2 regions of the Comamonas sp. CMM03 genome follow, and region 2 is predicted to be linked to the other one. Evidence: riboswitches for the same ligand, from Rfam matches in the RefSeq annotation. Region 2 holds a riboswitch; the other holds the start of a gene.

Region 1 (3,410 bases), on a different contig from region 2:
GCCTCCGGGGTGATGGCCGTGGTGGCTTCCTCCATCGCCATCCTGTGGAACCTCACGTTCAACTGGCTGTTCGAGCGCTGGGAGTTGCGCCAGAGCCGCAAGGGCCGTTCCCTGCTGCGCCGCATCGTGCATGCCGTGGGCTTTGAAGGCGGTATCGCCGCCATGCTGATCCCGCTGATGGCCTGGTGGTTCGAGATCACGCTGTGGCAGGCTGTGGTGATGGAAGCCGGTCTGCTGGTGTTCTTCATGGTCTACACCTTTGTCTTCAACTGGTGCTTTGACCGCATTTTTGGCCTGCCGGCCTCGGCCCAGGCGCAGCCGGTCGCTGCCAGCTGACCGCCGCGCCTGCAGGGCGGCTACAGCCGCAGCCGCTGTACCCGGCGCGGCAAGCCCCTCTCCAAAATCCAAAAAAGCCCGCTACATGGCAGCGGGCTTTTTTTGCGACGCGCGTTGCGCATACACCCCTGCATCCCGGCATTCCGCGGCACGGCGCTGCACAATGTCAGGCAGGTGCGGCGTCACCGTCCGGGGGATGCCGCCTGTGCCAGGAGTCTGCCGTGCAGCCATCGCCTTCTTCGTCGCCATCGTCTTCCGCAACAGCCCACGCCTCTGCCAGTCCGCCACATACGGTGCAGGACCGCAGCCATGGTGCGGCCTTGTCCAGCCGGCTGAACTGGCTGCGCGCGGCCGTGCTGGGCGCCAATGACGGTGTACTGTCCACCGCCGGCCTGGTGCTCGGCGTGGCCGGTGCCGATGCCAGCTTTTCCGCCCTGCTGGCGGCCGGTGTGGCCGGGCTGGTGGCGGGCGCGTTGTCGATGGCGGCGGGCGAATACGTCTCCGTCAGCACCCAGCGTGATACCGAAAAGGCAGCCGTGCACCAGGAAAAAGCCGAGCTGGCGGCCCTGCCCGAGGCCGAGCTGCGCGAGCTGGCCGCCATGCTGCAGCGCAAGGGCCTGCAGCCCGCCACCGCCCACCAGGCTGCGCTGGAGATGACGCAGCACGACGCCCTGGCCGCCCATGCGGAGCTGGAGCTGGGCATACAGCCCGGCCAGTACACCAACCCCTGGCATGCGGCGTGGGCCTCGGCCGTGTCGTTTGCCGTGGGGGCGCTGGTGCCGTTGCTGACGGTGCTGCTGTCTCCCTCGACCTGGGCCGTGACCTGGACGGCCGTGGCCGTGCTGCTGGCGCTGGTAGCGACCGGCGTGGCATCGGCGCACCTGGGCGGAGCCCCCCGCCTGCCAGCTGCCCTGCGCAATGTGGCAGGCGGCCTGCTGGCCATGGGGGTGACCTATGCCATCGGCCGGGTGGTGGGCGCCCAGCTATAGCCCCGCAGGCACGGCGGCGCTGCACGCCGTAAAATCACAGGCTTCGCCCCAAGGAGCGCTGCAGCGGCCCGGTTGATGCCAACCCGCCCGTCAGGCTTGGGGCCCCGGCAGGCTGCGGCCCTGCCGCATGCAACGGCGCTCACCTGTTTTGTATCCCCAATTGTTTTCACACAGGTGAGTGCGATGTCTGCTGCTGTCCCCGTCTCTATTCCTCCCATGCGCCTGTCGGGCCTGGAGCCCGTGTTCATCGGCGAGGACACGCTGTTCGTCAACGTGGGTGAGCGCACCAACGTCACCGGCTCCAAGGCGTTTGCACGCCTGATCCTGAACGAGCAGTACGAAGAAGCCCTGGCCGTGGCCCGCCAGCAGGTGGAAAACGGCGCACAGGTGATCGACGTGAACATGGACGAGGCCATGCTGGACAGCAAGGCGGCCATGGTGCGCTTCCTGAACCTGATTGCCTCTGAGCCCGACATCGCCAAAGTACCGGTGATGGTGGACAGCTCCAAGTGGGAGGTGATCGAGGCCGGCCTGCGCTGCCTGCAGGGCAAGGGCATCGTCAACTCCATTTCCATGAAGGAAGGTGTGGAGGAATTCAAGAAGCACGCCAAGCTGGTCAAGCGCTATGGCGCGGCCGCCGTGGTGATGGCCTTTGACGAGAAAGGCCAGGCCGACACCTACGAACGCAAGATCGAAATCTGCGAGCGCGCCTACCGCCTGCTGGTCGATGAGGTCGGCTTCCCGCCCGAAGACATCATCTTCGACCCGAACATCTTTGCCGTGGCCACCGGCATCGAAGAGCACAACAACTACGGCGTCGATTTCATCGAAGCCACGCGCTGGATCAAGCAGAACCTGCCCGGTGCCAAGGTGTCCGGCGGCGTGTCCAACGTGTCGTTCTCGTTCCGCGGCAACGACCCGGTGCGCGAAGCCATCCACACCGTGTTCCTGTACCATGCGATTGCGGCCGGCATGGACATGGGCATCGTCAACGCCGGCATGGTCGGCGTGTACGACGACCTGGAACCCCAACTGCGCGAGCGCGTGGAAGATGTGGTGCTGAACCGCCGCCCCGATGCGGCCGAGCGTCTGCTGGAGATCGCAGACCAGGCCAAGGGCAACGCCAAGGACGACAGCAAGAAGCTGGAATGGCGCGGCACGGCCGAGCACCCCCGCACCGTCAGCGAACGCCTGTCGCACGCCCTGGTGCACGGCATCACCGACTTCATCACCGAAGACACGGAAGAGGCCTACCAGGCGATCGTGGTGCAGGGCGGCGGCCGCCCGCTGCACGTGATCGAAGGGCCGTTGATGGACGGCATGAACGTGGTGGGCGACCTGTTCGGCGCGGGCAAGATGTTCCTGCCCCAGGTCGTCAAGTCCGCCCGCGTGATGAAGCAGGCCGTGGCCCACCTGGTGCCCTACATCGAAGAGGAAAAGCGCCAGCAGGAAGCCGCAGGCCTGGATGTGTCGAGCAAGGGCAAGATCGTCATCGCCACCGTCAAGGGCGATGTGCACGACATCGGCAAGAACATCGTCACCGTGGTGCTCCAGTGCAACAACTTCGAAGTCATCAACATGGGCGTGATGGTGCCCTGCCATGAGATCCTGGCCCGTGCCAAGGCCGAAGGTGCGGACATCATCGGTCTGTCCGGCCTGATCACCCCCAGCCTGGAAGAGATGCAGTACGTCGCGGGCGAAATGCACAAGGACGACTACTTCCGCATCAAGAAGATTCCGCTGCTGATCGGCGGCGCCACCTGCTCGCGCGTGCACACGGCCGTGAAGATTGCGCCCAACTACGAAGGCCCGGTGGTCTATGTGCCCGATGCCTCGCGCTCGGTCAGCGTGGCGCAGAGCCTGCTGGGCGAAGGCAAGGACGCCTATGTCAGCGAGGTGATGGCCGACTACGACAAGGCCCGCAGCCAGCACGCCAACAAGAAGAAGACCCCGCTGTGGACGCTGGAGCAGGCCCGCGCCAATGCCACGCCGGTGGACTTTGCCCACCATGCCCCCGTGGTGCCCCGTGCGCTGGGGCGCAAGGTGTTCCAGAACTTCGATCTGGCCGAGATTGCCCGCTACATC
Region 2 (3,410 bases):
GCCAACAGGAATTTGGGACCCAGTCGCAAACGCGACATCAATGCCACAGCGGGCTGAAACAAACCTCTCATGACCTGGCTTCTCCTTGTTGTATGCGATCCGAAAATGAATCGGCCTCCTGTGTACGGGGCCTTGCACCCATGATTTCGGCATTCGCATGGCAAGCTGAAGTCAAGCCCGCAGGTCATGCACCGTGGCAGCCAACGGCTGCCACGGCCTCCGCCCATCAATAACGGTAGGTTTCAGGCTTGTAAGGGCCTTCCTTCTTCACGCCGATGTAGGCGGCCTGGGCTTCGGTCAGCTCGGTCAGCTGGGCACCGACCTTCTTCAGGTGCAGGCGTGCCACCTTCTCGTCCAGCACCTTGGGCAGCACATAGACCTTGCCGACTTCGTAGGCGTCGGGGCGGGTGAACAGCTCGATCTGGGCCAGGGTCTGGTTGGCGAAGGAGTTGGACATCACGAAGCTGGGGTGGCCGGTGGCGCAGCCCAGGTTCACCAGACGGCCCTTGGCCAGCAGGATGATCTTCTTGCCGTCCGGGAAGGTGATGTGGTCGACCTGGGGCTTGATTTCTTCCCACTCGTACTTCTCGATCGACGCGACGTCGATTTCGTTGTCGAAGTGACCGATGTTGCAGACGATGGCCTCATCCTTCATCGCCAGCATGTGCTCGTGGCGGATGATGTCCTTGTTGCCGGTGGTGGTCACGAAGATGTCGCACTTGTCGGCGGCATATTCCATGGTCACGACCTTGTAGCCTTCCATCGAGGCCTGCAGGGCGTTGATCGGGTCGATCTCGGTCACCCACACCTGGGCGCGCAGCGCGGACAGGGCCTGGGCGCAGCCCTTGCCCACGTCGCCGTAGCCGGCCACCACGGCCACCTTGCCGGCGATCATCACGTCGGTGGCGCGCTTGATACCGTCCACCAGCGACTCGCGGCAGCCGTACAGGTTGTCGAACTTGGACTTGGTGACCGAGTCGTTCACGTTGATGGCACGGAACAGCAGGCTGCCGTTGGCCGACATTTCGTTCAGGCGGTGCACGCCGGTGGTGGTTTCTTCGGTCACACCCAGGATCTGGGCCGACTTGCGGCTGTACCAGGTGGGATCCACGGCCAGTTTGGCCTTGATGGCGGCGAAGACGATCTTCTCTTCTTCCGAACCGGGGTTGGCCAGCACGGACAGGTCCTTCTCGGCCTTCTTGCCCAGGTGCATCAGCATGGTGGCATCGCCGCCATCGTCCAGGATCATGTTGGGGCCTTCGTTGTCGGTGCCGGCAGCGCCGAACTCGAAGATGCTGTGGGTGTAATCCCAGTAGTCCTTCAGCGATTCGCCCTTGATGGCGAACACCGGCACGCCGGTTTCAGCGATGGCCGCCGCTGCATGGTCCTGGGTCGAGAAGATGTTGCACGACGCCCAGCGCACCTGTGCGCCCAGAGCGGTCAAGGTCTCGATCAGCACGGCCGTCTGGATCGTCATGTGCAGCGAACCGGTGATGCGCGCACCCTTCAGCGGCTGGGCTGCAGCGAATTCCTCGCGCACGGCCATCAGGCCGGGCATCTCGGTTTCGGCAATCTTGATTTCCTTGCGGCCCCAGGCAGCCAGGGAAATGTCGGTGATGGCCGAATCGGCAGGGTTGAAGCGAACAGCAGCGTTCATGGTTTTCTCCAAAAATTGAATGAAAAACCACGTTCTGAAGCAGAGGGGAAAAATACCGTCTCACCGCACAGAAAGCGTGGGTGAGCGTCGTTGCGGGATGAAATCCGAGCCTCACGCCCCGCTGACGCCCCGCGGGTGGCGGGACTGGGGAACGCTGCAACGCTCCTCGGATGAGCTGGGATTATACGGGCACTGACCGGTCAAGCCGCCAGACCGACCAGCCGATACCCGACTTGCAGCTCGGTCACCAGGTGAGCGGGCTGCGCAGGGTCCTGCTCCAGCTTCTGCCGCAGATTGGCCATGTGCACGCGCAGATAGTGGGGCCGGTCCAGGTATTCCGCTCCCCAGACCTGCAGCAGCAACTGCCGGTGCGTCAGCACCTTGCCATGGCCGGCAACCAGGGCCGCCAGCAGGCGGAACTCGATGGGGGTCAGGTGGACCGGCACCCCGTCGCGCACCACATCGTGCGCTGCCAGGTCCACGGTCACGCTGCCAAAGCGTGCACTGGTGCCGGGCTTGTCGGTGGCCGACGCCTGCTGGCGGCGCCGCAGCATCGCACGCAGGCGCGCCAGCAGCTCGGGCACGCCAAAAGGCTTGGTCAGGTAGTCATCCGCACCGGCATCCAGTGCCGCCACCTTCTCCTCTTCCCGCTCGCGGGCGGACAGCACCAGAATCGGCAACAGACTCCAGCCGCGCAGCTCGGCAATCACGGTCTTGCCATCGGCATCGGGCAGCCCCAGGTCCAGCACCACGGCATCGGGCTGGCGGCTGGCGGCCTCGATCAGGCCGCGCTTGGCGGTCTCGGCTTCGAAGACCTGCCAGCCTTCGTCCTCCAGCGCCAGACGCACAAAGCGGCGGATGCTGGCATCGTCTTCGATCAGCAGAATGCGGGGAGCGACGGTCGTCATGTTCGGGTTTGCGGGTGGTGCACGGGATTGTCGGCTCAATCGTCCATGGATGGCTGCTCGGGCACAGGCAGGCGCACGCGGAAGACCGCTCCCGGCCCGGGCTCCGCCGCTTCCACCTCCAGACGGCCGCCATGGGCTTGCACAATGCGCAACGCCAAAGCCAGCCCCAGCCCCATGCCAAACACAGCGCTCTCCGACTGCCCGCGGGTAAAGGGCTCGAACAGTTGCTGCGCCGACAGGTGGGCGGGCAGGCCCGGGCCTGCGTCCTGCACGCTGAGCACACAGTCTCCGCCCTCCACACCCGCCGCCACGGTGATCGCCGTACCTGCGGGGGTGTACTTGATGGCGTTGTCCAGCAGATTGACCAGCACGCGCTCCATCAGCACGGCGTCGAGCTCCAGCAAGGGCAGACCGGTCGGCAGCGCCGTGTGCAGCACATGCCCAGCCAGGCGCTCGCGCATCTGCGCCAGGGCGCTGCCCACCAGTTCATCCACTGGTAGCCACTCGCGCTTCAGGTGCACGCCACCTTGCTGCAGGCGCGCCATGGCCAGCAGGTTGTCCACCAGCTGCTGCAGGGCCTGTGCCTGGTTGCGGATCTGCACCAGCATGCTGTGCACCGGGCCCTGCGGCGCATGGGGCAGTGCGGCTTGGGCCGCCCCCAGAATGCCGGTCAGCGGTGTGCGCAGGTCGTGCGACACGGCGGAGAGCAAGGTATTGCGCATGCGCTCGCCTTCCATGGCGATCTGGGTCTGCTGCGCCACGTCCACAAAATGCACCCGCTCCAGCGCCAGTGCAATCTGACTGGCACAGGCATCGAGCAGACGGCGCTCTTCGGGCACCCGCAG

What was found. Region 2 has a riboswitch for S-adenosylhomocysteine ahead of ahcY (adenosylhomocysteinase). Riboswitches for the same ligand answer to the same signal wherever they lie in the genome.
Region 1: linked by a shared signal. The riboswitch ahead of metH (methionine synthase) and the one ahead of ahcY (adenosylhomocysteinase) in region 2 are both predicted to bind S-adenosylhomocysteine.

The regions. Positions count from the first base shown of each region.
Region 1 is NZ_JAHUXB010000003.1:347,318-350,727, forward strand. Features, by position in the region: gene KW830_RS12230 (PACE efflux transporter) at 1-336, shown strand, start outside; gene KW830_RS12235 (VIT family protein) at 558-1,325, shown strand; S-adenosyl-L-homocysteine riboswitch at 1,370-1,473, shown strand; gene metH (methionine synthase) at 1,509-3,410, shown strand, end outside.
Region 2 is NZ_JAHUXB010000002.1:803,650-807,059, forward strand. Features, by position in the region: gene KW830_RS21470 (methyl-accepting chemotaxis protein) at 1-71, opposite strand, end outside; gene ahcY (adenosylhomocysteinase) at 227-1,657, opposite strand; S-adenosyl-L-homocysteine riboswitch at 1,733-1,831, opposite strand; gene KW830_RS10525 (response regulator) at 1,858-2,565, opposite strand; gene KW830_RS10530 (sensor histidine kinase KdpD) at 2,601-3,410, opposite strand, start outside.